2 regions of the Shewanella sp. VK101 genome follow, and region 1 is predicted to be linked to the other one. Evidence: riboswitches for the same ligand, from Rfam matches in the RefSeq annotation. Region 1 holds a riboswitch; the other holds the start of a gene.

Region 1 (15,774 bases):
TGTTTCTGGTGACTGTGGCCGTGGTGGTATTGATAGTGGCCACCATTCTGGTGTGGATCAATCATTTGTCCAAGCTAGGCCGGGTAGGGGAAACCACAGACAGGATTGAAAAGGCGGCCGGAGCGGCTATCCAGCGGCGCTGTGAGCATCCCTGGCTGGACGGGCGGCGCCTGGCATCAGAGGAGGATATTCCCAAAGGGGCTTTAGCTCTCTATCCGGCCGACACAGGCTATGTGCAGCATGTGGATCTCGGCAGCATCAATCAATGGGCCGAAGATTACGGCGCCGAAGCCTATATCACGTCATTGCCAGGTGCCTTTGTCCATCAGGGACGGCCACTGCTGTGGCTGAGTTTTCAGGCCGAGGATGGCGGTGTCGATGACGCTCAGTTGCAGCCACTGCACAAGGCTTTTACCGTGGCCAATGAACGTTCTTTCGATCAGGACCCTCGCTTTGGGTTGTCGGTATTGGCCGAAGTGGCATCGAGGGCCTTGTCGGCGGCGGTGAATGATCCTGGCACAGCGATAGATGTGATTGGTCGCGGAGTCAGATTGATAGCCAAATGGCAGGTGACCGATGAGCAGAATCTGCCGGCGCCGGAGGCTATTCCCTATCCCAGAGTTTGGATGCTGCCGATACGTCTTGAAGAACTGTTCGATGACTTCTTTATGCCGATAGCCCGGGATGGCGCGGCGCTGGTGGAGATTCACATTCGGCTGCAAAAAGCCTTTCAAGCCTTGTCCAACCGGGCAGAGTTTAGCGAGGTGTGTCGCAAACACTCCGAGCTGGCGCTGGCCAGAGCTGAACAGGTACTGACGTTTGAGCCAGATGTTACACTGCTTCGGAAGCTTGCCGCCGAGCTACAGCAAGAGCCAGGTAACGGATAGCTGGCGTAGAACTCAGCTTGCGGCTATGCTATTCGCGGACTTTTTTATCAGGGAAAGATAATGAAACCTTCAAATCTATTACTTGTTGCCTCATTGGCATTGGCAGCGCCGCTGCAGGCTGCCGAAGAGCCTGCCGTAGCCGAAGCCATTGAGGCCGGGTTACAACATTACCGCAAGGGTGAATTGAGCCAGGCCAGTTCACAACTGGATTATGCCTCAACCCTTATCCGGCAGCAGCGGGCCGGAGAAGTCGTAGGGGTATTTCCCGAGCCATTGCCGGGTTGGCAAGCCGATGACCCTTCAAGCGATACAGGTGGCATGATGTTGGGCGGGGGCATAAATGCCAGCCGCCACTACTACAAAGAAGACAGTGCGCAACTGGAGATAGAGCTGGTGCTCGACTCCCCCCTATTGCAGTCTGTTATGGCCATGCTGACCAATCCATCTATGATAGCCATGAGCGGCGGCAAGCTGGTCAAGGTTCAGGGGCATAACGCCATGCTGAATACTGAATCCGGTGAGGCAGAGCTGACTGTGATAGTCAATGGCAATGCCATGTTCACTCTCTCGGGGGAAGGGGTTAAAGCCAGTGAATTGCAGGAGTTTGCCAACGCCCTGCATCTGGATAGGCTTTAAGATCCGGCTCGGAATCGAGCTAATCAGGATTTGATCATGGGCCCCTGCGGTTTAAGCTGCAAGGGCCTCTGTATTTGGGGTTATCAGCGCAGTAACTGCTGATAGAGCCAGGACTTGAGTTCGGCGCGGCGCAGTTTCAACTGGTTGAAACGTTCTTCTGCCGTGGGGACACAGTTTTCTTCCAATCCACGGATCTCATGGTCGAGGTCGTGATACTCGGCTGCCAGCTCGCGAAAGTGAGGATCGTTTTCCTTGAGTTGATGGATTTTCTGTTTGTGCTCCGGAAACTCCAGGATCAGCGCATGGTTTTCGCCCAACATAAGCTCTCTCCTTCAAATAGTGCCTGGCCGAAACAGGCTCAAGCCTTGATTCCTACTCTACCCAGCGGCGCTTTGTCTGTCATCCGCAGAAAGTCGACAAGTAACCATAATCCTGTTTAGTGGCAAGTGAGCAATTAACGGCCAGCTCACCATCCCTGGTTCGTGCTAATGAACTTGTCGCTTCGCAACATTTGTCCTAGTCGCAGGGCTGCCTATGCGAAAGCTCACCGCAGGTGATGGGTCAAAGCATGGCTGGAAAGCAAGCCGATATTGATAGGTGATTTCATCCATAAGGCCAAGACAGGCAAGTCGTCACCGGGTTCCCGGACTCATTTGGCGAAAAGGCGGCTATTGGGTCTTGCGAAGGAGGAATGGAGATGTTTCTTTGGGCCCTCATTCGGGCCCAAAGCGCGCAGGCTTAGCCTTTGATGCTGAAGCTGCCTTGCATCACGGCCCAGTGGCCGGGGAAGGAGCAGAAGAAGTTGTAGCTTTCTTCCGGTGTCATGCCTTCGGTGCTGAAGCTGATGCTGACAGATTCGCCGCCACCAACCAGAGGAGTGTGGGCAATCACCCGCTCGTCACCGGCTTTGACATAGGCGGCATCGGCGCCGGCTGCCATACCATCAGTAGCAATGCCCTGCATGTCGGCGCTCTTGCTCAGAACCCAGTTATGGCCCATGGCTGTCACTGGCAGGGTGCCGGAATGAGTCAATGTCAGTTCTACCGTCTTGCAACTGGCGGGAACGCTTAATTCCTTGGTATCAAATTGCATCGCATCGTTGGCTGTGATGGTCAGGCTGCATTCGTCGGCGCTGGCAGTGCTGCTGATAACGGCGCCGGCTCCCAACAGGGCAATACCCGCGAGTCTCTTGGTTAACTTATTCATTTTCAATTCCTTTTCTGATTTTAGGGTCGATATTTCTCTCGACAGCACGAGAGCCCCGCAGGCTCCCGCCTGGGTCAATCATAACGGCATTTCCCTTAAATGAGAATTAATCTCAGAATTTTAACTGTCAGCCGAGGTTGGAGCAGCTGACAGTCGCTTGGGCTGTGATAGACTGACAGCCGAATCAATACTTGCCACGGAGGCACTCATGAAAGGTCCTGGTTTTTTGTCATCTCTTGTTCTGGGCGGCATATTGCTCAGCAGCCCTTTGGCGTTGGCCGATGACAGCGCTCGCCGGGCTCAGGTGGAGCAGTTACTGCTGGAAATGCAGATGGACTCCATGATGGACACGGCTTATACCCAGATGGAAATGATGATTTTGGGCATGCAACAACAGTTCAATATCAAGGAGAGTGAAAAGCCTTTATTTGAAGAGTTTGCCAGCAAGAGTACGCAGATCTTCAAGCAGGAGCTGGGCTGGGACAAGCTGAAGCAGCCGTTGACCGATATTTATGTCAAGCATTACAGCGACAAGGAAATTGCCGATATGCTGGCGTTTTATGCCAGTGATACTGGGCGCTCCATGGTCGCCAAGATGCCGGCCGTGATGCAGGAATCCATGATGGTGACTCAATCACTGAGCCAGGGGCTGCTGCCTAAGATGGAGCTGCTGCAGCAGGAGTTTGCCACCAAGCTTCAGGCCCACAGAGAGGCCAATCCAGGCGAATAATTTGACTGGCAGCCAGCATAAAAAACGGGAGTCTATGACTCCCGTTTTTGTGGCGGTAAAGGCGTGATTACAGCTCGCGGCGGTAGGGAATTCCGCGCTGGGCGCCATGACGGGTCACGGCTATGGAAGCGGCCTTATTGGCAAAATCCACCGCTTGTTCCATCGCCAGCCCTTCACTTAAAGCCACCATCAGGGCACCGTTGAAGGTGTCTCCTGCGGCCACAGTATCAAGTACCTTGACCGGATAGCTAGGCACCAGGCCCTCAAACTCTGGGTGACGCACATAGGCGCCGCGGCTGCCGAGGGTGATCACCACGGCGCCAACCCCTTTGGCTTGCAGAGCGGCTGCGGCTTTGGCTGCGCCGGCTTCATCTTCCACCTTGATACCGGTAAGGGCTTCTGCCTCGGTTTCGTTGGGAGTGATGATATCCACCAAGGCCAGCACATCGTCAGCCAGCGTGCTGGCGGGGGCCGGGTTGAGAATAGTCACTGTGTCTTGTTGCTTGGCCAGTTGCAGCGCGGCTTTGACCGATTCCAACGGCGTTTCCAGCTGTGCCAGCAGGTAACTGGCGCCTTTGAACAGCTCTTGATGACAGTGAACATCGGCTGGCTCCAGGCTGGCGTTGGCGCCGGCGGCCACCCCAATACAGTTTTCACCGCCATCGCCGATGAAAATCATTGCGCTGCCGGTTGCCATTTCCGGCACTTTCTTCAAGCCCTGAGGATGAATGCCATCGTCCAACCAACTCTTGATCATGGTATCGGCAATGGCGTCGTCCCCAAGATGGCAGATAAAGTCCACTCGGGTGCCAGGCTGCACCAGTCTGGCTACAGCAACTGCCTGATTGGCGCCTTTGCCACCGTGTTCCAAACGGTAGCTGCGGCTCATCAGTGTTTGCCCTGGCTCGGGCAAGTGACTGAATTCCATCACATGATCGGCATTGGCACTGCCGATTATCACTAGTCTACTCATGTATTAATCCTGATAGGCGTAGAGGCTTTCAACCAGCAGATCCACAAAGCCTTCACGATCCAGATGCATCAGCACCTTGGCGTTGGCGGGCTTGCCTGTTAGGTGATAGCGGTCGACAACCGTCATCCCTACAGTCAGCTCGCTCTGGGTTTCGATGGCCACATGGCAGTCCAAGCCGATGAATAACTCAGGCTTGAGCAGCCAGGCTATGGTGCAGGGGTCATGCAGCGGCGCGCCATCAAAGCCCCACTTGGGATCCTTGTGGTAGATAACAAAGAATTCCAGCAGATCGGCAACACACTTGGCAACCTTGTTGGGAATCACGCGGAAACGGGCTACATCCTCTTCCATGATCTGCGCCTCATGGGTCACGTCCAGACCGGCCATGACGATGGGGATCCCTGACTTGAACACCATGTCGGCCGCTTCAGGATCAACAAAAATGTTGAATTCGGCGGCAGGGGTCCAGTTACCGACACCGGCGGCGCCACCCATCAGCACTATCTGCTCGATACGGGACTTGAGTTCGGGATAGGCGCTCAGGAAAATAGCGATATTGGTCAAGGGGCCCGTGGGCACCAGAGTCACCGGCTGGCTGCTTTGGCGGATTTTCTCTGCCATCAGTTCCCAGGCCATCATCGGCTGAGGTTCAAAGGCGGGATCCGGCAGTTCTGGGCCATCGAGCCCGGATTCACCGTGAACACTGTCGGCAATGATCAGCTCTCTTGCCAATGGCTTGGGGGCGCCGCTGGCCACAGGAATATCGGTTCTGCCCAGCAGAGTAAGCACTCGCATGGCGTTGTTGAGTGTTTTTTCCTGGGTTTGGTTACCGGCGCTGGTGGTCACGGCCAGCAGATCCAGCTCAGGGTTGGCCAGGGCCAGGATCAAGGCGATGGCATCATCATGGCCGGGATCGCAGTCGAGAATGATAGGGCGTTTCATGCTGTTACTCCTTTAGCAATTTGCCCGAGCATAGCATGACTCTTTGGCGCGCGCAGAACCGGATGGCAAACTGTGAAGTGTTCCTCAACTGATTGCTGAAATCTGCTACGATCCGCGGCCTTAAAAGATTGAATCAAAGGGGACCCGGTGGGAAAGATACGGGCAATCTGGGAAGATCTGATAATTATCGGCCTTTTTGCGCTTGCCGGCGGGCTGTTCTCGGCTCTAGGGCTCTATTTTGTCAAAGAGAGTGTCCAATCCTGGTATGAAGTGAATATCCTGCTCGAACGAGGCGTCGAGACCCAAGGTTATATTGCCCGGCGTGAGCAACACTACGTGTCCCCTGGGCGCTGGGGTTTTGGCCGTTATGAGTGGGATTGTCTGCTGTATTATCAGTTGCCGAACGGCAGTGAGTATCAGATCTGGGATCCCCCAGGCCTGCTTTGCGATTCGAGAAGCGTCGGTGAAGCCGTGATCCTTTGGCATTTGCCTGAGGAGCCCGGCATAGTGCGCACCGATATCCAGTACTATCGAGAACAGCAAAATACCTGGCTCGAGCTGTGGGGGATTCTAATCGCGCTATTGCCGCTGGCCATTGGCGGAAAGTTTGTGGGTAAAACGGTCCTGTGTTTGCGCTTTCTTCGGGCTCGGGAGCGGTTGTCGCCAATAGTTGAGCAGTTACTGGAGGCCGATAACCCCGCCGAGTTACTGGCACGGCTTGAAGCCAACCGGGCCAGTCCGGCCAGTAGCTATTTGGGACGGCAGGCCCTTGGCTATATCGCCACCAGGCCTGAATGGCAGGTGCGTTTTCTTGCCTGGTTTGTCCCTGTGTGCCTCAAGTGGGAGCCGCCAAGTAAAGGCGAGGGCGTCTCTGGCCTCGAACTTTCACTGCAATTGGCGCTCGGCCGCCGCTACCCTGAGTTTACCCTGGCACTGCTCGATGGCATTCGTAGCCTGTTTACTGAGCATGAGCTGGCGAAGATGGTCTTCTCCCAGCATCTGACCAAGCTGCAACGCAAACCCTGGAGTGCTGAAATTCAAAAGCAATTCAACGCCTTGTTGCTGGAACGGCAAATGCCTTTGAGCAACAAAGGATTTGCCCACACCGAATTGAGCCGCTTGGTTTGCCTGGAATGGCTTTTTAACAACCTGGAATCGCTGCCCGATGTTTGGTTCAGCGCTGCTGCAGCCTTGCTCAAGGCGCTCGCAGCGCAGCGGCCACTGAATCCTTTGAGCCGTAAACAGCGTAAAAAACAAGCGCTGCATTGGCGCTATATTCTTGGCAGCCTGGCATCCAAGTTTAACTCAGGGGCAATCGGTCGAAAGCGTCAGACACAGCTGGCACAGATTGAAACCGATATCCAGGTGCTGGCCGCCAGCCGTGGTTTTACGCTGAGCAGATAAGATGAAAAAGCGCCGGCTGGCTGTTCATGGCTATTTATGGCTATGAATATGGCGATATTTGTAAACCAATGACGACTGACAGGGTGAGATATCTCTGATTTTGTGGCGGATGGAAGGTAAATCTCTTTTCTGTCACTTTGCAGTTCATTCAGGTATGTTAAAATTGTTTGCTGTTTCAGGGAGTAAGAAACTCTGATGAAACTTTGGTCGCCTTAAGCCATTCAATAATTGGTGCGGCGTTATCGGATCTTGGATCTGTTATTGGGAGAAAACATGGAACATTTCATCGGAGCCATCAAAAAATACGCCGACTTTACCGGTCGGGCCCGTCGGACAGAATACTGGATGTTCACTCTGTTCTATATCATTTTCAGCCTGGTTGTCAGTGCTATTGACTATGCGCTGGGTACCACAGTGCTGGGGCTGATTTATTCTTTGGGCCTGTTGTTGCCCTCTATTGCGGTTGCCGCGCGTCGTCTGCACGACACTGACCGCAGTGGTTGGTGGCAGTTGTTGGCATTTATCCCTATCATAGGTTGGATAGTGTTGCTGGTCTTCTACTGCCAGGACAGCGAAGTGGGTGACAACCGCTTTGGCAGTAACCCCAAAGAGCTGGGTTAAGATAATGGAAAGGGAGCCTCGGCTCCCTTTTTGTTTTCAGGGTAAATCTGCGGCGGTCAGTCGTCGTCAAAATTAGACATTCATCCATATAGACGTCTATAATGCCCGCTCTCGGTCAGGCCGGGAATGACAGCACAGTATTTCAGTCAACCTCTCGTGGTGCCCCGGAATGAAAGACCGGGGATAATCGGGAAGCCGGTGAAAATCCGGCACTGCCCCCGCAACGGTAAATGGTGAGAGACAGGCGCGCCCAAGTGGCGTCATAAAAGCCGGGTCTTGCGCGGTCAACCGCATAGCCAAAGTCCGGAGACCGGCCCTGGAGGTATTTCGATGATTTCGGTGGGCAGATCTCGAAATGCGGCAGCCAAGGGGCGCTCCCTGCCGTGGCACTCTTGCCCCGTTTCCCTTTCAGGAGTCAAAGGAAAATGGGTTTCAAACTAAATCATCTCGCGCTGCTCTGCGGTGCATTTACCTCGGTTCCCGTCATGGCGAGTGCTACAACCCAGGCCGTGGATGAACAGCTGGTGGTCATTGGCCGTCAGGATGACACGCCGCTCAATATTGCCGCCAATGTGGTGGTCATAGATGCCGCCGATATTCAGCAAAGCGGTGCCAGTAATCTGAGCGAGTTGCTGCGTGGCCGCAGTGGCATTCAAATATCGGACAATAACTCAGGGCCTGTGCTGGCGATGCGCGGTTTCTCTTCCAGCCAAGCGGTGAATAACACCCTGATACTGATAGATGGTCGCCGACTCAACAATATCGATATTGCCGCCCCCAGCCTGAGTGCCATTGCGGTCAATCAGATTGAAAGGGTAGAGATCCTTTCCGGCAGCGCCGGGGTGCTCTATGGTGATCAGGCAGTCGGCGGAGTGATCAATATTATCACCAAGGCGCCCAGTGCCAGCGGTGGCAACCTGACCCTCTCCGGTGGCAGTTTTGACACCTACGAAGGCCGTGGGGATCTGTCCGGCGCCATCAATGAAAACTGGCGCTACTATTTGGCTGCTGCTTACAACGAGAGCGACAACTACCGTAGAAACAATGCCAACGAAACCGGTTCTGTGCTGGGGCGTCTGCAATATGATTCAGAGTTGACCAACTTCTTTGTCGAAGGCAGTTACTACGATAACAAGCGCCAGACTCCAGGCTCACTGACCCTGGCTCAGTTTGAAGCCGACCCACGCCAGGCGACATCGACGCCGGGTGATTACAACCATGAGATGACTTCTGCCTGGCGTGCTCATCTCCAGCGCCAGGTGCACGCCAACTGGGCCCTGGCTGCGGACCTCAACTACAGTGATACTTTGGTGTCCAGTGTCAGCTATGGCAGCCCAGGTCGGAACGAGCGCTCGCTGTTGGAATTCAATCCCAAGGCACTGGGGCGTTATCAGACCCGCAATGGTGAACTGAGCATAGTCATAGGTGCCGATATTCAACGGGGTGAAACCGAGTTCGATCTCAGTTATATGCAGCGCAGTAACACCCAAACCATGACCAGCACCTATCTGCAGGCCAATGTGCCGCTGACCAACAGCCTGAGCTATGTGGTGGGCGGACGCTATGCCAAGGTCAAGGATGAACTCAAGGACGGTCAGATTTACCCCAATGGCATAGATTTGGATGAAGACGCTCACGCGCTCGAGTTGGGGCTCAACTATCGGCCGCTGGAAGGCCACAGATTCTATCTTCGCGGTGATGAGAGTTTCCGTTTCGCCAAGGTCGATGAGCAAGCTTATACGCCGCCAACAGTCGTCGGCCTCAAGCCGCAGACCGGCCGTTCCATTGAAGCCGGCTGGGATTGGACCTTGAGCAACCAGAGTCTGCGTCTGAACCTGTACCGGCTGTCGCTGGAAGATGAAATTGTCTTTGACCCCAGTGCCGATATGCCTATCGGCGGCGCTTTCCCCGGCGCCAACGTCAACGCCGATGCTTCCCGCCGTTATGGCGCCAGCCTCGACTGGGACTGGCAGCTCAATGAAATGCTGCAGTTGGGACTTGAGTACAACTATATCGATGCCGAATTTACTGAAGGCGCCAACAAAGGCAAATCTCTCTCCTGGGTGGCCGAGCATTCCGGGCGTGTCTACACCAGTGTGGACTTTGGCCAGCACTGGCAGCTGTTTGTCGAGGGCCAGTATCTGGGCGACAGATATATGGAAGGTGACAATGGCAATCAGCACGATAAGCTGGACAGCTATTGGCTGGGGAATATCGCCCTCAACTACAGCCGAGATGCCTGGCTTGCCAGCCTGAGGGTCGACAACCTGTTTGACAAGCAATACGCCAGCTCAGGTTATTTCAGTACCTGGGGCGATGGTTATTACTCGGGTAGCGGCCGGGCGCTGAGATTCAGCGTCAGCTATCGCTTCTGATAGCATAGAAAGCCGGGGTTTCCCGGCTTTTTTCTGCCCGTATTTCTATCTGTTTTAGCTGGAAACTACTCACCGACAAGGAGGCAAGAGTCGAAATATGAAAGCTGATTTTAGGTATGGTTTGAGAGGCGTGGCCATAGCCCTGTTGTCGCTGCTTTTGCTGGCTTGCTCCGAGCCCAAGCTGGCATATATCGGCAGTAATGGCAAACTGCTGGCCTTCGGTGACAGCCTGACCCAAGGCGTTGGTGCCAAGGCCGGGCAGGATTATCCCAGTCGTCTGGCTGAGTTGTGCCGTTGTGAGGTGATCAACGCCGGGATTTCCGGTGAGCAATCTGCTGCCGGGCTTGAGCGTTTGCCGGCACTGCTGGATGAAACCAAGCCGGATCTGCTTATTTTGCTCGAAGGCGGTAACGATATTCTCCGCAGCCGCAGCCAGGCGCAATTGGCGCAAAACATTGAGGCCATGTTACTTGAGGCCAAAGCCCGGCAAATTCCGGTAGTGCTGCTGGCTGTGCCGCAAAAGAGCCTGCTGCTGTCCCCCCTGCCTTTATATGCCGAACTGGCCGACAAGCACGGCGCCATCTTGCTGGAACAGACTCTGTCTGAGCTGCTGCGTTCAAACGAGCTCAAGTCCGATACTGTGCATCTCAATCAACAGGGGTATTCGCGTTTGGCACAAGTCATCTTTACCAGGCTACAGGAGACGGGCGCTTTTTGATGCTACTTTTTGATTCTATTTGGCAAAAACCGGGCTAATTATCGATTCAACTTGACCCTGGTGGGCGTTTTATGGGTAAATTCTCTGCCATAATAAATGGCAATAGTGCCTCCATAATAAATAACAACAGGTTTAAAGAATCACATGACAGATCTTGAGCAGCAGGTTTTTACTCAAGTGCGTGCCATTATTGCCAACGAAGAGCAGGTGATAGGGCGCCGCGGCATCCTGATCCCGCTTAAGAAGGCCATTATTGCTGATGGCGATATTCGCAATGTGATCGATATTGTCGCGACCGATCCCGCTCTGGCAGCTCATCTGCTGTGGCGCAGCAATAACGCGCTCTCTCCTTCCGTTCAGCCAAACCGCAGCCTCAAGGATGCATTGGTGCGTCTGGGACAGGTCAATATCTACCGTTATGCCTTTAGCTTTTATCTCAAAGAGCGGCTCGATGAATTGCCGCAGCCATACCGTAAACTGGTACTTGGCTATTGGCGCCTGACTGAGTCTGTGGCGACCGAGTCGGTGGACAGCTTGCATCAGATGCAAGGGGTACAGATAGACGCGGATGAAGTGCAGACTTTGGCACTGTTCAGCGTCTTTGGTCAGATTATTGCCCTGACGGCGTTTGCCTATCTCAACGCCGAAGCCGAGCAGTGCTTCCCGCTGGGCATTATCAAGACCCTGATAGAGACCCAGCAGCAGACGCTGACGGTGGAAGCTTTTGAATCTCTGGGGTTGGATGATGAGCTGCAAAGCGAGTTTATGGTCGCCCATAACCTGAGACAGACCCGGGATCTCAATTCACCCGGACTGGTACTGAGAAGGGTATTGTCCCAGCGCGGTCTGCTGCTGAATCCTCTCTAGATGCTTTGTGACTGCCGCCGACTTTCAGGCGCGGTGGCAGCCGCTCAGTCAGTGTCTGTCTTGACGCTGTAATCCCTCTTTGGCAATCAATTCCAGCAGCCTTTGCAGCTGCACTCTATTGCTGCTGTCGCGGCGGTAGGCACCGAACAGCGGCCGTTTCAGGCCTTCCTGCCCCAGTTTCACCGAGGTCAGGCTCAAGCCCTGGGCTTCGGTCAGTGACCAGTTGGGCAAGGCCGCAACCCCTTCTTTACAGGCGATGCGTTGCAGCAACACATTGGTGAGATCACAGCGTTTTTGTGGGCCGGGCACCACTCCGGCCGGCTCGAGGAAGTGACGGAAAATATCCAGCCTTTCCAGCGGTACCGGATAACTGATAATAGGTTCCCTGGCCAGTTGTTGCGGCAAAATATAGCTGTTGCCTGCCAGAGGGTGATCTTTGGCCATCACCAGTCTCACTTCAAAATCAAACAGATGCTGATAGGCAAGGGCATGGCCGGGCACAGGATCTGAGGTCAGCACTATATCCAGCTCACCGGTTTCCAGCGCATTGAGAGAGTCGAACAGATGGCGGCTGGAGAGATCCAGATTGGCATCCGGATAAGACTGATGAAAGGCTTCCATTACAGGCATCAGCCAGCGAAAACAGCTGTGACACTCAATACCCACCTTCAAGGGACCGCTGCTTCCAGATAGACCGCGTTTGAGCACAAATTCGGTTTCCTGTACCCGGGGCAGTATCTCTTCTGCCAGGGTCAGCAGGCGACTGCCCTCAAGCGTGAAGGTAAGAGGTTTGCTTTTGCGAACAAATACCTGGGAGTTAATCCGGGTCTCCAACTCTTTAATCTGGTGCGACAGCGCCGACTGGGTGACAAAACGTTTCTTCGCCGCGCCGGCCAGACTGCCACTTTCTTTCAGTGCTATCAGAGTACGAAGGTGTCTCAGTTCTATCATTTCCTCTCCACATGAATGCCGCTCATGTTGCCCTTGAATTCAATTCGGTTGCCTGTGCTGAGACTAGCACAATAAACTTCTAGACGTCCAGACGCCCGGTTTGATTTGTTGTGTTTCGGCGTCGCCAGTCACTTGCTGCACAGTTTATAAAGGATGGTATACATTATGCAATTAAATAGTCTTGGCTTTCCCCGTATCGGACGTCGACGTGAACTCAAGTTTGCTTTGGAGAAATATTGGCGCGGTGAGTCCAGCGTGGCCGAATTAGAGAGTGTTGCCAGGGAGCTTAGGCGTACCCACTGGCAGTGGCAGGCCGATGCCGGGGTGGCGCAGCTGCCGGTCGGTGACTTTGCTTACTATGATCAGGTGCTGACCCTGAGTGCGACTCTGGGGGTAATCCCCGAGCGTCACCGTGACGGCGGCGCTGTCAATCTCGATACCCTGTTCCGGATTGCCCGTGGCCGAGCGCCCAGCGGCAAGCATGCGCCGGCGTCTGAAATGACCAAGTACTTCAACACCAACTACCATTATCTGGTGCCTGAGCTCAGCGAAGATCAACGCTTCGATATCGCCTGGGAACAGTTGTTTGAAGAGGTGACCGAGGCTCAGGCGCTGGGCCACACTGCCAAGCCGGTACTCTTGGGGCCGGTCACTTTCCTGTATCTGTCCAAGACAGTGGGCTCAGAGTTCGACCGTTTGACACTGCTGCCGGCGCTGCTGGAATGTTATCAAGCCATTCTGGCCCGATTTGCCGCCCAGGGTGTTGAATGGGTGCAATTGGATGAACCTGCGCTGGCACTTGAGCTGGATGACAACTGGCAACAGGCCTTCAATCAGGCCTACGGCGTACTCAAGTCGGCGCCGCTCAAGCTGTTGCTGGCAACCTATTACGGCACTGTAGCCCACCATCAAAATCTGTTGTCGGCACTGCCGGTGGCGGGTATTCACCTGGATCTGGTCACCGCGCCCGAGCAGTTGCAGGCCTTTGTCGGTGCATTGGCGCCCGAACAGGTGTTGTCGGTTGGGGTGATCAACGGCCGTAACGTCTGGGCCGCCGATCTGGATCTTGTGGCCGAGCAGTTGGCGCCACTGGCGCGGGATCTGGGAGACAGGCTCTGGCTCGCCACTTCCTGCTCCCTGTTGCATACCCCGGTGGATCTCGAGGTGGAGACCGCGCTGGCGCCCGAGCTTAAAAGCCTGCTGGCTTTCGCCAGGCAAAAACTTACCGAGTTGCAGGAGCTCAAGGCGCTTTTGGAGGCGCCTGAGACTGAAAATGCCAAAGCCGTGGTCGCCCGTTGCCGGGATCGGCGCGCGGCCAGGGCGCAGGGGCGTAATCAACAGCTCAGTGCCAGAATCGATGCCCTGAGCGCAACCGATTACAACCGAAACCATGAGTTTGAGGTGCGCAGACAAGCCCAGCAGGCCAGGTTCAAGCTGCCTTTGTTGCCGACGACTACCATAGGTTCATTCCCGCAGACGGCAGCCATTCGTAACCTGCGTAGCCGCTGGCGCAAGGGTGAGTTGGACGATGCTGTGTACACAGAGCAGCTGCAACAGGTGACCCGGGATACCATAGAACGTCAGCTCAAGCTGGGCATAGATGTGTTGGTACACGGTGAAGCCGAGCGCAACGACATGGTGGAATACTTTGGTGAACAGCTCGATGGCGTAGGTTTTACCAAACAGGGCTGGGTGCAGAGCTATGGTTCCCGCTGTGTCAAGCCGCCGCTGATCTACGCCGATGTGACCCGTCCCAAGGCGATGACAGTCGACTGGGCCGAATATGCCCAGAGTCTCACCGACAGACCGGTGAAAGGCATGCTGACCGGGCCCGTGACCATATTGCATTGGTCCTTTGCCCGCGAGGATATCAGCCGCGAGCAGATAGCGACTCAGTTGGCCCTGGCGATACGTGATGAAGTGGTGGCATTGGAGCGGGCGGGTATAGGTATTATTCAGATTGATGAGCCGGCTTTTCGGGAAGGCTTGCCGCTCAAATGCAGCGATTGGGCCCATTATCTCGATTGGGCGGTGGCCGCCTTCAAGCTCAGCGCCGCCGGTGTCAGAGACGAGACCCAAATTCACACCCATATGTGCTACAGCGAATTCAACGACACTATTGCGGCCATTGCCGCCATGGATGCCGATGTGATCACCATAGAAACATCGCGCTCACGGATGGAGTTGTTGAATGCCTTCGAAGACTTTGACTATCCCAATGAAATCGGCCCTGGGGTTTATGATATTCACTCCCCCAATATTCCAACAGTGGAAGCCATGGTAAGCCTGATTGAAAAGGCGGCGCAGAAAATTCCTGTGCGTCAGCTCTGGGTCAACCCGGATTGCGGCTTGAAGACCCGTAACTGGGAAGAAGTCGAACCGGCTTTGAAGAACATGGTTGATGCCACCAGGGAGTTGCGACGTCGACTCGGGTGATAAAATTCTGTGGTTAATAACAGTCAGGGGCGCATTGCGCCCCTGATGTTGATTGACTTTAACGCGGGAAAGATTCAGCCCATGCTCATGCCTAGCGCTATCAGGCCAACCGTACCCAGAATGATCAAGCCTGAAAAAGTGGTGCCCAAAATGGCGAAGATTTTCTGGCGGTCTTTTTGTACCAGGCCGCCAATGCCCAATCCCAAAGACACCAGGCAGACCAGCATCATAAAGATGATCATCAGCCCCACAAGAATGGCTTCCATCGAATTTTCATCCAGGCCGCCCGGTGTTGTCGCCTCCAGGGCTCCTGCAACAATAAAAGTGATAAACAGGGCTATCCCACTAAATATGCTGGTGGCAAACGAGGCGATCCCCAGACCTGAATGTTTTAATTACATAGCAATCCCTTGATTTCTTCCTATGGTTATCCAACTGAGAAATATACAGAAACCAAGGGAAATATGCCATCGGCCATTTCTGTCTATACTCAGGTCACGAACCTGTGCTGGACGCAGATAACTATCAGGAGAAGCCTTATGAGCCATGTGTACAAGATAATAGAACTGACAGGTTCATCCCCCATCAGCTCGGACGAAGTGGTCAAGAATGCCATCGCGGCGGCCAGCCAGTCGCTGCATAATTTGCGTTGGTTTGAAGTGATAGATACCCGCGGACATCTGGAGGCCGGTGTTATTGCTCATTGGCAGGTCACCATCAAGGTGGGTTTTACCCTGGATTAGGCTTGAATTCAGGCGTCTCTTGGCAAACCCTTTTCCACTATCCGGATCAGGCGCCCCGTCTTGCGGGCGGGAATAGGCGCTGTGTCGTTGGCGCTGAGTTTTTCTGCCTGCTGCGCCAGTGCCCACTCTATGTGTTCTGCGACCAGTTCTGAGGCATCTGTCAGTCGCTCCTGCAAGGCGGCAACTATGGTTTCACTGCCGGGGGCATTGCCCAGTGCCACCGCAATATTGCGCAGCCAGCGTTGATGGCCTATGCGACGAATGGCACTGCCTTCGGTGTTTTTC
Region 2 (15,774 bases), 250 kb from region 1:
TGTTTCACGACTCCAGCTTTAAGGATATGGCCAAGTTGATGGGCCTGTCGGATCCCGAAGATGCCAACACAGAAATCGAGGTGATGATCGACACAGCCAACGTGTTGATCGGTGCCTTCCTCAGCGGTATCTCGGAGCAACTGGACATGCAATTCAGCCAGGCGCACCCTGTGGTGCTCGGTCGACATTGCACAGTAAACGATCTGATCCACGATAACTCAGATCGCTGGCAACGCACGTTGGCGATGGAGATCAATTATCGTATCGAAGATCACAATGTGCAGTGCGATCTCTTGCTGCTCTTTACCGAAGACTCCTTGCCGACGCTGAATTTCAAGCTCGGCTATCTGATGAACTGACAAAAACAGGTTTGCCATGGCAAAGGATTTGGATGCAATGAATGAACTGCACTGGCTGATCGATATGGTACAAACCATAGAGGTCGGCCTGGTGGTGCTGGACAGAGAGTACAATATTCAGCTGTGGAACGGTTTTATGGAGAACCACAGCGGCGTTTCTCCCAACGATATCAAGGGCGACAACCTGTTTGAACGTTTCCCGGATCTGCCGGCCAACTGGCTCAAGCAGAAGATGGAGTCTGTGTTTCTGCTGAAGAACCGCGCCTTCATCAGTTGGGAGCAGAGGCCCTATGTATTCAAATTCAAGAACTACCGGCCCATCACAGGCCGCGCCGAGTTCATGTTCCAGAATGTCACCCTGTTGCCGCTGGCCTCTCTGACCGGGCAGATCTCCCATATCAGCATCATCATCTATGATGTGACGGATATTGCCATCAACAAGCTGCAGCTCAAGAGTGCCAACGAGCGCCTGGAACACCTGAGCCAAACCGATGGCCTGACCCAGCTGCATAACCGCAGACACTGGCAACTATGCATGCAGCGGGAATTTGATCGCCATTCCCGCTATGGCGATCCTGCCAGTCTGGTGATGTTCGATATAGATCACTTTAAGCGGATCAACGACAGCCTGGGGCATATCGCCGGAGACAGGGTTATTCAGCATCTGTCCCATATTCTCAGCCAAAACCTCAGGGAAACCGACTGCGCCGGGCGCTACGGGGGCGAAGAGTTTGCTGTGGTCTTGTCCCACACCAGCGCCGAGGATGCCCGCTCCTTTGCCGAGCGGCTGCGCTCTCAGGTGGAAAGCAGCCGCTTCAGCTTCAATGGTCAGCCGGTGCCCTTTACCATCAGCCTGGGGATCTGCGATCTGAGTGATGAGGTGGAAAACAGCGATCAATGGCTGGCCAATGCCGATCAGGCCCTGTACCAGGCCAAGGTTTCCGGCCGCAACTGTGTCAGTATTTTCAGTGATTGATCCACAGATGACGGCCAATAAAAAACCTAGAGGCATACAGGAAGCATATCATTCGGTCTCAATCGCTTATAAGTGAAGATGAATTATTCGAAGTAGATTCTCTGAGACGAGTAATCTGCGTGCTTCATACAAAAACTGCGGTTGCCAGACATGCCAATGGCAGGCTTAAGCCTGTTGCCGCAATATCACCAAGGGTTTAAGGTTAATGGGGATGTATTGCTTGGCTTTGTTGCTTACCTCGGCACCACTTACCGCCATATTTGGCCTTCATGGCACACATGGCATCCCATCGGCCACTCATGCCACTGTACTGACGGCGAAACTCCTTGGCGGAAGTTATCCAGGCATCGTCACTGATACCAAGCTCAAGCAGTAGTTTGGGTCTGGAACAGGCAATAAAGCCACGCTTGTCTTCCCGCACCGCCCAGCCTGTCCAATCAATCAGCTCCAGATAGTCGGCAAAGTGAAACGGAATGCCGCTTTGTTCGGCGGCAGTGGCTGCACCGTCAAATTGCAGCAGCGGCTTAAGTGAAGTGTTGGCAGTTGCTGGCTCAGCAACTTCTTCTATGCGCTCCTGAATGGATGTGTAATCAGAAGTTTGCAGCGAATCTGCAATACCGGCGCGAATGGGATTTAAATCCACATACATCATGCAGGCCAGCAGCGCCTGTTCATCGAGCAACGCCTGCGACTTAAAACGTCCTTCCCAGAATACGCCCTTGCAGCCATCTTCACGATTGGCCTTGCGGGCGATATCTTCGTTTAAACAGCGCATAAACCAACTGATACTGCCAAGGCGTTCCTGCCAATCACCAATCAGCGTATCCAACAGTATTCGCTCACCGTCTGAGAGACTATCGCCCTTGAGGAACTTTGCCGCCACAGGATTGCCACTAAAGAGCAATGTCCAACGCTCAATGACTTCAAATGGTGACAACGCTTGTTGTGCAGCAAGGTCGATTTTGAGCACCAAATGGTAGTGATTACTCATAACCGCATAAGCGCAAACGTCGATGCAGAATATTGACGACAACTGCCTGATTTTATCCACTATCCAGCCACGCCTATGCTCGTAACTGCGCCCCGACAGTGCATCTTCACCACACAAAAATGCCCTTCGGACGCAACGGTTAATCACGTGGTAAAAGGGCGTACTTTCAGCATCTATCAACTGGCCACGGGCAGTGGTCATAACCAACCTCGACTTAGCTTTGATGGGTATTTCAAAGCCTAATCAAGGCTGTGCGAAACATCAAAAAGATATGGCTGTCCTATCTTTTGCTCTATCTTTTGCTATCTTTTTGCTTGGCTGTCCTGTCTTTTTTTAACTGGATTTTAAAACCATAGCAATTGCTTCATCAATGATGGTTAAGTGGTAACGACTATTTAGTCTATCACCTGATGCACAACGCTTAATTCTCTTGTTCTGGTTTAGGCTCAGATTATCGCACCAAGCAACCAGATGCTCTTCTGCTTCTGGATCAAGACTCATATCCAGCTCATTGCACCTGTAGCGTACAGTCACGATAAATGTATCTTCTGGATCTTTAGAGTCCAAGGCATTTACTTTGTCTACGACAGTTCCAAGTTTGTGTTTTACTTCGATTACGTCTTGCTCTAGTTCATCTTGTCTGGCGAGCGCATCCGCGATCATCCTTGAGTTTTGTGCAACAACCTCTGCCATTTGTGTAAGTAAGGAGCCTTTTGATTCAGGTGGTGGTGGGTAAACGCCGTGTTTAGTTAAGGATGGAATAACTTCATGGTAAAGCCATTTTTGAAACCGCTTTCCAGCCTTGCTTCTATCACTAGACAGAACCCTGTATAGGCCAGGCTGCGTTACAAAAATTTCAGTTTCGCCTTTAAATGTAGGATTTGCAGATGGGACAGAGATGTACTCATCCACATCCAATGCCTCCAGCTGTGATTTGATGAGGCCTGCCATTAACTTAGGTGTATGATTTTCGTTAAGTTCTCTGTTTTCTTTGTTCAGAGTTACCAGAATATCCTTCAATGAGATATGTAATAGTCCTTCATGGGAGAGCGTACGAATGTCTGAGTTACCAGACTCACCTTCATAGCAAATATTGACTAATTCACTTTTCAAATCGACCTTCCTTTCTCAATTAAAAATATTCATGACATCTGTAAAATATTCATAACAGCTATAGTCGTTTTCCAAATCTATTATCTACCAACAGTGTTTTATATCTTTTTGAATTTAAATCTATTTTCTGTGACATTACAGAAATAACGCGCAAATTTATCTTCAAATTGCCTGGCATTTTGTCAAAACTTTAATAGACAAGCAGCGTGGCTACCGCAGGGGGGATTAAGTGTTCTGCCTCTTCCCCCAACCTAAATTTTATCTTTCTGTATCAGTATCTTGTCAGAGATTAACAACATTAGGCAAGCGATAAATTTGCTATCTTTTGGCCAGTTCTTCAATCTGTGCCTGAGTGAAATCACTCATCCAGTCCACCTATTTCAAACGGTTTGCGGCTGTGGCTAAGCCGTCAAGGAAGCTCAGCCCATGAGCATACAATAAATATGTGATTGGGTGAGCCGACGCAGACAATAACGCCACGGTCGCAAACAGGAAGAAATAGAAGAAATAGAAGAAATATCAGTAGTCGAAACCAGGCTGAGCTTTAACCCCCGCCTCAAACGCATGCTTCACGCTATTCACCTCACTGACAGTATCTGCCAATTCAATCAGTTGCCTGTGGCAATTGCGGCCGGTGATGATCACATGCTGCATAGGGGGACGATTTTGCAACGCATCTATCACTCGCTGCAGATCCAGATAGTGGTAGCTGACCATATAGGTGAGTTCATCGAGCAGGAGTATGTCTATGCTGTCATCCTGAAGCCATTTTTCGGCGGCCGCCCAGGCCTTTTCGGCGGCGGCGATATCCTTGGCTTTGTCCTGGGTGTCCCAAGTAAAGCCTGTGCCCATGACTTCGAACTTGACCCCGGCGCCTTCCAGTAGCTTGCGCTCACCGCACTCCCAGGTGCCCTTGATAAACTGCACCACGGCGCCCTGCTTACCATGACCGACCGCGCGGGCCAGAGTGCCAAAGCCGGAGGTGGACTTGCCCTTGCCGTTACCTGTCACGACCAGGAGTATGCCCTTCTCTTCGGTGGCAGCCGCGATTTTGGCATCCACCGCCGCTTTCACTTTCTGCTGCCGCTGTTTATGACGCTCTGCCTTGATATCGGTTTGATTATTATCGGTCACCCGGGTCTTCCTCTTTGAATATGTTGATTATTTTATTGAAATCCAGATGTTGCTCCAGCACATCGGCCAAACGATCCAGCTGTTGTTGCCGCTGCTGATTGATATCCACGGCATGGCCCTGTGGCGCCGTCATCCCGGCCCAGGCGAGCAGCAGTTCACAGGCTTCAGGGCTGTCAAACAGGCCGTGCAAATAACTGCCGAGAATTTGATTATCCTCCGACAGCAGGCCCTCGCTGCGGGGTGCTGTGAATTGTGTAGGCCCTGCGATTTGTGAAGGTACTGTGGTTTTTGCAGGCTCAGTGGCACTGGCACAGTTGCCGTCACCGTCACGCTCATTAAGCAACAGTGGCTGCATCCACCTGTCCGGGATCCGCGACACTCCGCAGTGGATCTCATAGCCGGAGACTGATGCCGATGATTGCCCAAGCCTCAGGGTACCGCTGACATTGAGCAGCTGTTTTTCGACTTGCAGCTCGGTAGTGAGCGGCAGGTAGCCCAGCCCTTGGCTGGTACCGGGCAAGTCTTCCAGTCCCAAGGGGTCGGCAATGCTCTGCCCCAGCATCTGAAAGCCGCCGCAGATACCGATAAGCTTGCCGCCATAGCGCAGATGGCGAGCTATGCCCTTATCCCAGCCCTGTTGGCGGATAAAAGCCAGGTCAGCGCGCACATTCTTGCTGCCGGGCAACAGCAGGAGATCCAGCCCTGGAAGTTCGCCCTGATGGGTCGGCCCTATATAACAAAACTCGATATCCGGATGCAGCCGCAGCGGGTCAAAGTCGGTATGGTTGCTGATCCTGGGGTACACCAAGACGCCGACTCTCAGTCGCGTCCCAGCTTGAGCTGTTTCAGATTGAGCTCGTGCTGATTGAGCTGTTGCCGGCTGCTCGGTAGCAGCCTGAGACTGAGCAGTGGGCTGCACCAGTGCATCTTCGGCGTCCAGATGCAGGGCATCGAGGTAGGGCAATACGCCCAATACCGGCTTGCCGGTGTGAGCTTCTAGCCAATCCAGCCCGGACTGCAGCAATGAGATATCACCGCGAAAACGATTGATCACAAAGCCCTTTACCCGCGCCTGCTCACTCTCGGACAGCAGGGCCAAGGTACCGACCAGGTGGGCAAATACCCCGCCCTTGTCGATATCGGCGATGAGGATCACCGGGCAGTCCACCGCTTCGGCAAAGCCCATATTGGCAATATCGCCCTGGCGCAAATTGATTTCGGCCGGGCTACCGGCGCCTTCTACCAGCAGCCAGTCAAACTCCTGCTGCAACCTGTGCCAGGATGCCAACACCGCCTGCAAGGCAGCGGCTTTATAGTCACGACTCTCGGGGCCGAAAAAGGCGGCCGCTTCCAGGCTGGTCAGCGCCTTGCCCTGAATAATCACCTGCGCCTTGGTATCTGAACTGGGTTTAAGCAATACCGGGTTGAAGTCGATTCTCGGCTCAAGACCGGCGGCCACCGCCTGCAGCGCCTGGGCCCGGCCAATTTCACCGCCATCCCGGGTGACGGCGCTGTTGAGTGCCATATTTTGCGGCTTGAAGGGCGCCACCCGCTCACCATGACGATGAAACACCCGGCAGAGTCCGGCTACCAAGGTGCTCTTACCGGCATCCGAAGTGGTGCCCTGCACCATAAGGCTGCGGCCAGGCCGGGCCAGAGCCGAAAATTCAGCTTTAAGTTCTGCGCCATTATGTGGTATTGGGCTACTCATGCCTTGCCCCGCCGATCCGGGCTTGTACCCGAAGCACTCAAGCCCAGGGAGCCAATGCTATCAGAGCTCACAGGCTTTAACGCCAGCGGTAAACCAGCGACAACCAGAGTGACTCTGTCGGCCTTGGCGGCAAGCGCCTGATTGAGCCAACCGGCCTCATCGACAAAACGCCGACTCAGCTCTCCAAGCGGCACTATGCCAGAGCCGACTTCGTTACTCACCAGCAGCAGATCGCCGTCAAACTCTGCTACCGCCTGCAGCAAGGCCGCGCGTTCGCTAGCCATATCGGCACCAAAGCAGAGCTGGTTACTGAGCCAAAGCGTCAGGCAGTCTACCAATACCGGCGCTCCAGAGCCTGAGCGCTGCACAAGCGCCTTGGCCAAATCGAGCGGCACCTCGGCCAACTGCCATTCGAGGCTGCCGCCTTGGCGCGCAGTTTGATGGTGGGCGATACGCCGGGCCATCTCCTCATCGGCGGACTCGGCCGTTGCCAGATACCAGGGGCGGACATTGGCCGGGCACAAGTCGGCCAGTTGCCGCTCAGCGTAGCCACTCTTGCCGCTGCGGGCACCGCCCAGAATAAGATGGATCATGCCGGGCAGCCTCCCAATGCCAGCAACAGCATATAAACCGCCAGCTCACTCACCTGCTGCACCGCTCCCAGGGTATCACCTGTGTAGCCGCCAATCTGGCGCCGGAACCAGAACACCAGGGCCCAACGCAGCAACAACATGGTCGGCAGTAGCCAGAACAGCAGCGTGGTGGACAGCAGTGCCGTCAGCACAATTCCAGTCAGCAGCAAAATACCCAACTCATTGAGCCCCTGCTGCTGCGCCAGAGGTTTGCTCTTGCCCTCGTCGCGAACATAGGTTTCGCTGAAGATAATGCTGGCCGCCGTCACCCGGCTGACACAGTGCGCCAATACCAGGGCCAGCGCCGCTTGGTTGATGTCGTAAAGTGCCAACTCCAGCAGTAACTGGTACTTGAGCAGCAACACCAACACCAATGCCAGGGCACCATAGCTGCCAAGGCGGCTGTCTTTCATGATTTTCAGTTTATCTTCTACCCGCCAACCGCCGCCGAAACCATCGGCGGTATCGGCCAGACCATCTTCATGAAAACCGCCGGTAACCAGCACACTGCAAATCATCGCCAGCACTATGGCGATGGAGCTTGGCAATATGCCGGCAGCCAGCAGTAACACCAAGGCGGAGATCAAGCCCACCACAACGCCCACCAGGCCAAAGTAGCGGCTGGCCTTGTTGAGGCTGTCGCTGTCCACCGTCAGGGCGCTGGGTACAGGAATACGGGTGAAAAAACCTATTGCGATCAAAAATAGCCGCAGCTGTCCGAGCCAGAATCCCATCAGAGCACCTCTTGGGTAGCAGGCTCTACCACCTTGTCGACCCCGGCTTCACCAAAGCTGGCCATCTGGTTGTAGAAGTTGGCCGCCGCCTGCACCAAAGGCAGCGCCAGCGCCGCGCCCGAGCCTTCGCCCAACCTGAGCCCAAGCCGCAGCAAAGGCTTGGCGGACATGGCCTCTAGCAGCAACTTGTGGCCGCGCTCTTCAGACTCATGGGCAAAAATAAGATAATCCCTCACCCCCGGCGCCAAACGCACAGCCGCCAGCGCCGCTGTCGACGCGATAAAACCGTCCACCAGCACGGGCACGCCAAATTCGGCCGCCGCCAACATGGCCCCTGTCATCTGCACTATTTCAAAGCCTCCGAGGCAGGCGAGGATACTGAGCGGCTCGGTCAGCTCGCAGTGGTGCAGCAGCAGTGCCTGCTCTATCAGCAGGCATTTGCGCTTAAGCGTCGCGGCATCTATGCCGGTGCCGCGGCCGACACATTCACTCACAGGCAGGCCGGTCAGGGCGGCCATCACGGCGGCGGCAGAAGAGGTGTTGCCTATTCCCATCTCCCCCAGCGCCAGCAGGTTGCTGCCGGCATCGATATGGCGTTTTACCAAGGTGCGCGCCATGGCAAACCCTTGATGCACAGCACCCAGAGTCATGGCGGCGCGTTTGTGGATAGGCCCGGTGCCGGCGCCCAGGCGCTGCTCTGTAACCTCGGGGATCCCCAAGGGGCTGAGAATGCCGCAGTCAATCACCTCCAGCTCGAAGCCGGTCTGGCGACAAAACACATTGATGGCGGCGCCGCCGGCAACAAAGTTGAGCACCATTTGAGTGGTCACCTCGCTGGGGGCAATCGACACCCCGGCCGCGGCAATACCATGGTCGGCGGCAAACACCAGCATCACGGGACGGCGGATGACCAACTCATCAGTGGCGGAACCGAGCTGAATGCGCCCCAACTGCAGCGCCAAAGCCTCCAACTCACCCAAAGCGCCCAGGGGTTTGGTCTTGTTGTCTATGCGGGCCTGAATCGCGTCATCCAGCGCGTGATTGATTGCTGCAACCTGGTACATCCTTCCCTCTCTTATCGTTATTGGCCGCGTTTACGCAGCACCATCAGGAAAAACAGACTGCCGATGGCCGAGGTGATCACCCCCACCGGCAGCTCTTGGGTGGGCAGTATGCTGCGAGCCAGCACGTCGACCCAAACCATAAACAGGCCGCCCGCCAGTGCCGTCAGCACCATGGGGTGCTGCCCCGGCAGCAACAACCTGACAATATGAGGCACCATCAGCCCCACAAAACCTATCCCGCCGCAGTGGGCCACCAAAGTGGCGGTAATAAGCGAGCATAGCAGCAGCATGGAAACCCTGAGCCTTTGCACCCTGATTCCCAGAGTGTGGGCGGTTTCATCACCGGCAAGCATCGCCAGTACCTGACGCTTGAAGGCCAGGATCACCAGTAAGGCCGCCAGCACCACCAGAGTGGGCAGTCCAAGCCCATCCCAACTGGCACGGGCAAAACTGCCCAGACTCCAAAACAGCAAGGAGGTGGTGGCCTGCGGGGTAGAAAAATACAAGATCAAGCTGGTGAGGGCGCTGAACATAAAGGAGATGGCGACCCCGGAGAGCAACATTCTCTCTATCTGGTTGCCGATATTCCTGCCCGCGAGCAGCAGTACCATGAGCACGGCCAAACCGGCACCGATAAAGGCTCCCAGCGGCAGCGATATCCCGGAGATGGCCGAACTCAGGCCAAGGCCGGTCGCCAGGGCGACCGAGACCACCGCGCCGAAGCTGGCGCCCGAGCTGATACCGAACAGGTAAGGATCGGCCAGCGGGTTGCGGGTCACCGCCTGCAATACATAACCCGACAATGCCAGACCGCTGCCGGCGATAAAGGCCAGCAAGATACGCGGCAGGCGCAGATCCCAGACGATACGCTCGCTGATAGCGGACGGCTCCCCCACGCCCAGCAGGTGTTTGCCAATCACTCTTGCCACATCGAAGAGACTGATATCGGCGGCGCCAAAACCGGCGGCGGCCAAGGGTGTCAACGCAGTGCCGAGCAGCAACAGCAGCCAGCACCAGTAAAGTCTGGGCAAGGGTTTGAGAAACCAGCCAATAAGCGAGCGCCCCGGTGCGACCATGGAAGTATTCATGCGCCACCTCCCACCGAGCCTGGGCGCCGGTCAGTTTCCTTGTGGGCAACACAGGTTTCGGCCGAGGCAGGCCCTGCCATAGGCTCGACTATCGCAGCGCCGTGAACCTTGCCACTAGCGAGAGCCGCCGAGCTTACAGCCTTGCCGTGACCAGGCTCTGGCGACTGATAGCCATAAAAGTAGTGGATCAGCGGCCTTCCCAACTGCGGATGCGTCCCCACCTGGCAGCAGACACCGAAGACACCGGCAATTCTGTCTTCGGTCAATACGCTCTGGGGCGAGCCGTGGGCAATACGGCGGCCGTTATCCAACAGCAAGAGTTCGTCACACAGGGCCGAGGCCAGATTGAGATCGTGAATCGAGGCGATCACCGTGACCCCCAGGCTGCGCACCAGCTCGAGGATCTGGATCTGATAGCGGATATCCAGATGATTGGTGGGCTCGTCCAGGATCAAAAGCTTGGGGCGCTGCACTATGGCGCGGGCAATCAAGGCCCTTTGCTTCTCACCGCCGGAAAGCTGCGCGAAAGGCTCTGCGGCCTTGTGCTGCAACCCGACCTGCGCCAATGCCGCCTGCACCTGGGCCTTGTCGGCCGCCGATGGCATATCAAACAACCCCTTGTGGGGAGTCAGTCCCATGGCCACTAATTGAGTCAGATCCAGTGCCAGTTGGGCCGGGGTATCCTGCAGCACCACGGCCACCTCTTTGGCGAAAGCTTTGGCTGACAAACTATTGATATCCTGCCCAAACAGCTGGATCTGACCGCTGTCCGGGCGGATATAACGATAGAGGCAGCGCAGCAGGCTCGACTTACCGGCACCATTGGGGCCTATGAGCCCGAGCATCTTGCCACTTGGCAGCTCAAAACCCACATCGGCCAATACGATGTGACCACCGGGAAGCCAGCTAAGCTGTTGCACCTTGAGTGCCAGGCTCATAACCGCCTCCCGACATTGAGCCTGTGACCAGCAGAAGGCTCAGGCTGCAGTGGAAGAATCATCTATTCGCTCCCCCGGTTTACCCGCCCGGGTTTCTGGTTTGGTTTATCAGCCTGGGCAGGTCTCCTGACTCGTCGCCAACGGCGACTCACAGTTGCGGGCACAGTCCGGGCTTTCCCGGTTCCCTGGGTTGGTTCACCTGCAAAGGTGCCAACACCCTGGCTGCTGCCGCACTTGGCGGCTATTTGGGGTTATTATCCCGGTTTTATCGTCCGGCACAATTGCCTGGCGCAATAGCGCAGCACTATTGCGGCCAGTGGAGCTTGCTGAAACACTGCCATTCCTGGTCACTTTCACCGCTGGCATCACCGCTGGCATCACGGCTGGCATAGAGGGTTATTCTGACCCAGGCCGCATAAGGTAGTTCCAAGGCGTTGAACACTGCCGCAGGCGGCATTTGCCCTGGCAGCAAAATCTCGGCCAGCAGCAACCGGATAACTCCGCTGTGAGTCAGGATCAGCGCTGCATCGGCACTTGCTGAGGAACCAGAGCCTTTTGAACCAGAGCCTTCGGAAGAATTAGCCTCTCTAGCAAGCCAGCGCTGCACCATAGTCTGCCAGCCATCCAACACCCGGCTACGAAAGGCTGGCAGCGATTCCCCGCCCGGCGGAGTATTGGCCACAGGGTCACGCCAGAAGGCTTCGGCCGCCTCGCTATGCTGCTGATAGACACTCGCCACCTTCATGCCGTCCCAGTCACCGAAGTCCAGCTCCCAGAGCCAGTCATGCTGCTGCAGTGGCGCCGGGAAATAGTCAGGCATATCGGCCTTGAGCTCGGCGGCAAAGGCCTGGCAACGCTGGGCCGGAGAACTCAGCAGCACCAAGCTTTGGGGCGCACTCGGCAACTGCTCCAGCTCACTACTGATAGCCCGCCAGCTACGCCACATCTGCGCTTTGCCCTCATCGCTCAGGGCCACATCACTGCGGCCGCGGATAATCTCACCGCCTTCACATTCGCCGTGCCGCAGCAGATAGATATTCAGTTGCCTATGTTCAGCCACACACTTCTCCCGTCAGAGTCCGGTGGTTACCGGGCCAATTTAACCTTGCCGCAGGCCGCCGGAATCCGTATATTATGGACGTCTATACGTATAAATGTCCAAAATAACTTTCCGCGCCCACACACGCCTTTGGCTATCATGCCAGATAGTGTCCCGGGCGTCAGGTCGGCAGAGATGATGTCGCGGATGCCAAGCGCCGCGAATGTAAAACAGCAATAAGACAGGTATGAAAGGTAACCCTATGGCGACTTCCCAGCACTCCCAAAGCCAGACAGAGCTCAAGCTCAAACAGACCCTCGAAGAGCGGATCCTGATTTTAGATGGCGCCATGGGCACCATGATCCAGGACTACAAGCTGGAAGAAGCCGATTACCGCGGCGAGCGCTTCAAAGATTGGCATTGCGATGTCAAAGGCAACAATGATCTGCTGGTACTGACCCAGAGCGAGATCATCAAGACCATTCACAGGGAATACCTGCTGGCCGGTGCCGACATCATAGAAACCAACACCTTCAACGCCACCACCATTGCCATGGCCGACTACGAGATGCAGAGCCTGGCGGCGGAGATCAATTACCAAGGCGCCAGAATCGCCCGCGAAGTGGCCGATGAGGTGGCCGCCGCCAGCGGTATTCCCCGCTATGTGGCCGGGGTGCTCGGCCCCACCAACCGCACCTGCTCCATCAGCCCGGATGTGAATGACCCCGGCTTTCGCAACATACATTTCGACGATCTTGTATTGGCCTACAGCGAATCTACCGAGGCGCTGATCGCCGGTGGCGCCGACATCATCCTGGTGGAAACCATCTTCGATACTCTAAATGCCAAGGCGGCGTTGTTTGCCATCGAAAATGTGTTCGAGAAACTGGACCAAAGGTTGCCGGTGATGATTTCCGGCACCATTACCGATGCCTCGGGCCGCACCCTGACAGGGCAAACCACAGAGGCCTTTTACCATTCTCTCAGACATATCAAGCCGCTGAGCATAGGCCTCAACTGCGCCTTGGGCCCGAAAGAACTGCGGCCCTATGTCGAGGAGCTTTCCCGTATCAGCGAGTGCTTTGTCTCGGCGCACCCCAATGCCGGTCTGCCCAATGAATTCGGCGGCTATGACGAGACTCCGGCGGAGATGGCAAGCGTGATAGGCCCCTGGGCCGAAGAGGGGCTGCTCAATATTGTCGGCGGCTGCTGTGGCACCACGCCTGCGCATATCAAGGCGATTTCTGAAGCCGTTAGCCTTCACGCACCAAGGCCGCTGCCTGAGCTGCCGGTGGCATGTCGCCTCTCCGGACTGGAACCCCTGACCATAGATGCAAGCAGCCTGTTTGTGAATGTGGGCGAGCGCACCAATGTCACCGGCTCGGCCCGGTTTCTCAAGTTAATCAAAGAAGGCCAGTACGAAACCGCGCTGGAGGTGGCCCGTGACCAGGTAGAAAACGGCGCCCAGATCATAGATATCAACATGGATGAGGGCATGCTCGACGGGGTCGAGATGATGCAGAAATTCCTCAACCTTATCGCCTCAGAGCCGGATATCAGCAAGGTGCCTGTGATGATCGACTCCTCCAAGTGGGAGGTGATTGAGGCCGGGCTCAAATGCATTCAGGGCAAGGGAATAGTCAACTCCATCTCCCTCAAAGAGGGCGAGGCCAAGTTTATTGAACAGGCCAAACTGGTGAAGCGCTACGGCGCCGCCGCCATCATCATGGCCTTCGATGAACAGGGCCAAGCCGACACACGGGAGCGCAAAACCGAAATCTGTACCCGCGCCTACCGGGTGCTGGTGGATAAGGTGGGCTTCCCGCCGGAAGATATTATCTTCGACCCCAATATCTTCGCCATCGCCACCGGCATAGAGGAGCACGATAACTATGCGGTGGACTTTATCGGCGCCATTGAAGATATCAAGGCCAACCTGCCCCATGCGATGATTTCCGGCGGGGTGTCCAACGTTTCTTTCTCTTTCCGCGGCAACAACCCGGTGCGGGAAGCCATTCATGCCGTGTTCCTCTATCACGCCATCAAGGCGGGTATGGATATGGGCATAGTCAACGCCGGTCAGTTGGCCATCTATGACGATATCGACCCTGAGCTGAAGCAGAAGGTAGAGGCCGTGGTGCTCAACCTGCCCTGCCCGGTTGCCGACTCCAGTAACACAGAGCAGCTGCTCGAGGTCGCCGAGAAGTATCGCGGTGGCCCGGGCGGCGCAGGCAAGAAAGAAGATCTCGAATGGCGCAAGTTGCCGGTCAACAAGCGCCTGGAACACGCGCTGGTGAAAGGGATCACCGAATACATAGACGCCGACACAGAAGAAGCGCGCCTGCAGGCCAAGCGGCCGCTGGATGTGATTGAAGGCCCGCTGATGGACGGCATGAACGTGGTGGGCGATCTCTTTGGCGCCGGTAAGATGTTTCTGCCGCAAGTGGTCAAGTCCGCGCGGGTGATGAAAAAGGCGGTCGCCTATCTCAACCCCTATATCGAAGCCGAAAAAGTCGAAGGCCAGAGCAACGGCAAGGTGCTGATGGTTACGGTCAAGGGCGATGTTCACGACATAGGCAAGAACATAGTCGGGGTGGTGCTGGCCTGTAACGGCTATGAAGTGATAGATCTCGGTGTCATGGTGCCGGTGGAGAAAATCATCGAAGTCGCCAAAGCCGAGAAGGTCGACATCATAGGCATGTCCGGGCTCATTACCCCGAGCCTGGATGAGATGGTGCACAATGTTAAAACCTTCGAGCGCGAAGGTCTGACCCTGCCGGCGATTATCGGTGGTGCCACCTGCTCCAAGATCCATACCGCAGTGAAGATAGCGCCTCATTATCCCCACGGCGCCATCTATATTGCCGATGCCTCGCGCGCCGTGCCCATGGTCAGCAAGCTCATCAACAATGAAACCCGCCAGGCCACCATAGACGAAACCTATCGCGAATATGAAATGATGCGCCAAAAGCGCCTGTCGCAGACCAAGCGCAAGCAGATTGTGCCCTTGCAGGTAGCACGGGATAACCGCTGCAGCCACGACTGGGCCAACTACCAAGCAGTGAAGCCCAACACCCCGGGGATCCAGGTGTTTGACGACTATCCGCTGGAGGACTTGCTCATGCGCATCGACTGGACGCCATTTTTCCGCGCCTGGGAGTTGCACGGTCATTTCCCGCAAATACTGGATGATGAAGTCGTTGGTACTGAGGCGCGTAAAGTCTATGCCGACGGCAAGGCGATGCTGGAGCAAATCATCCAAGAGAAGTGGCTCACCGCCAAGGGCGTTATCGGCCTCTTTCCCGCCAACAGCGTCAACTTCGATGATATCGAGATCTACACAGATGACTCACGCAGCCAAGTGTTGCTGACCACCCATCATCTACGGATGCAGCTGGAGCGGGTGGGCAACCACAACTTCTGTCTCTCTGACTTTGTTGCTCCCAAAGAGAGCGGCGTGGCCGACTATATGGGGGGATTTGCGGTCACCGCCGGCCATGGCATCGATGCCCATATTGCCCGTTTCGAAGCGGCCCACGATGACTACAGCGCCATCATGCTCAAGTGTCTGGCCGACCGCCTGGCCGAAGCCTTCGCCGAGCGGATGCACGAGCGGGTGCGGAAGGAATTCTGGGGTTATGCCAGCGAAGAAAACCTGGATAACGAGGCGCTTATTCGTGAAAAGTACAAGGGCATACGCCCGGCTCCCGGCTACCCTGCCTGCCCGGACCACACGGAAAAAGGCCTGCTTTGGCAGCTTCTTAAGCCAGACGAGTGTATCGACCTCAAGATTACCGAGAGCTTTGCCATGTACCCCACGGCGGCGGTCAGCGGCTGGTACTTTGCGCACCCGCAATCACGCTATTTTGGGGTAAGCAACATAGGCCGAGATCAGGTGGAAGACTACGCCCACCGCAAAGGGATGACAGTGGCCGAAGCCGAAAAATGGCTGGCCCCCGTATTGGATTATGATCCTGAGTAAAAGAGGCTCTTAA

Evidence for each region. Region 1 has a riboswitch for cobalamin ahead of ACSHSR_RS17180 (TonB-dependent receptor). Riboswitches for the same ligand answer to the same signal wherever they lie in the genome.
Region 2: it holds a riboswitch for cobalamin, as region 1 does, so the genes downstream of both, ACSHSR_RS18175 (ABC transporter ATP-binding protein) here and ACSHSR_RS17180 (TonB-dependent receptor) in region 1, are expected to answer to the same signal.

Annotation. Positions count from the first base shown of each region.
Region 1 is NZ_CM151402.1:3,829,070-3,844,843, reverse strand. It holds gene ACSHSR_RS17225 (DUF2254 domain-containing protein) at 1-887, shown strand, start outside; gene ACSHSR_RS17220 (hypothetical protein) at 948-1,523, shown strand; gene ACSHSR_RS17215 (HP1242/YdcH family protein) at 1,607-1,843, opposite strand; gene azu (azurin) at 2,262-2,729, opposite strand; gene ACSHSR_RS17205 (DUF2059 domain-containing protein) at 2,938-3,459, shown strand; gene rbsK (ribokinase) at 3,527-4,432, opposite strand; gene rihA (pyrimidine-specific ribonucleoside hydrolase RihA) at 4,436-5,374, opposite strand; gene ACSHSR_RS17190 (DUF3592 domain-containing protein) at 5,522-6,778, shown strand; gene ACSHSR_RS17185 (DUF805 domain-containing protein) at 7,052-7,399, shown strand; cobalamin riboswitch at 7,540-7,732, shown strand; gene ACSHSR_RS17180 (TonB-dependent receptor) at 7,825-9,774, shown strand; gene ACSHSR_RS17175 (GDSL-type esterase/lipase family protein) at 9,872-10,492, shown strand; gene ACSHSR_RS17170 (HDOD domain-containing protein) at 10,637-11,359, shown strand; gene ACSHSR_RS17165 (LysR family transcriptional regulator) at 11,408-12,310, opposite strand; gene metE (5-methyltetrahydropteroyltriglutamate--homocysteine S-methyltransferase) at 12,476-14,746, shown strand; gene ACSHSR_RS17155 (hypothetical protein) at 14,821-15,012, opposite strand; gene ACSHSR_RS17150 (dodecin) at 15,286-15,489, shown strand; gene queG (tRNA epoxyqueuosine(34) reductase QueG) at 15,498-15,774, opposite strand, start outside.
Region 2 is NZ_CM151402.1:4,075,506-4,091,279, forward strand. It holds gene ACSHSR_RS18125 (response regulator) at 1-359, shown strand, start outside; gene ACSHSR_RS18130 (GGDEF domain-containing protein) at 376-1,335, shown strand; gene ACSHSR_RS18135 (transposase) at 1,538-2,527, opposite strand; gene ACSHSR_RS18140 (BRO-N domain-containing protein) at 2,660-3,439, opposite strand; gene cobO (cob(I)yrinic acid a,c-diamide adenosyltransferase) at 3,959-4,573, opposite strand; gene ACSHSR_RS18150 (cobyric acid synthase) at 4,563-6,206, opposite strand; gene cobU (bifunctional adenosylcobinamide kinase/adenosylcobinamide-phosphate guanylyltransferase) at 6,281-6,877, opposite strand; gene ACSHSR_RS18160 (adenosylcobinamide-GDP ribazoletransferase) at 6,874-7,650, opposite strand; gene cobT (nicotinate-nucleotide--dimethylbenzimidazole phosphoribosyltransferase) at 7,650-8,714, opposite strand; gene ACSHSR_RS18170 (FecCD family ABC transporter permease) at 8,732-9,802, opposite strand; gene ACSHSR_RS18175 (ABC transporter ATP-binding protein) at 9,799-10,740, opposite strand; cobalamin riboswitch at 10,840-10,976, opposite strand; gene ACSHSR_RS18180 (histidine phosphatase family protein) at 11,045-11,800, opposite strand; gene metH (methionine synthase) at 12,042-15,761, shown strand.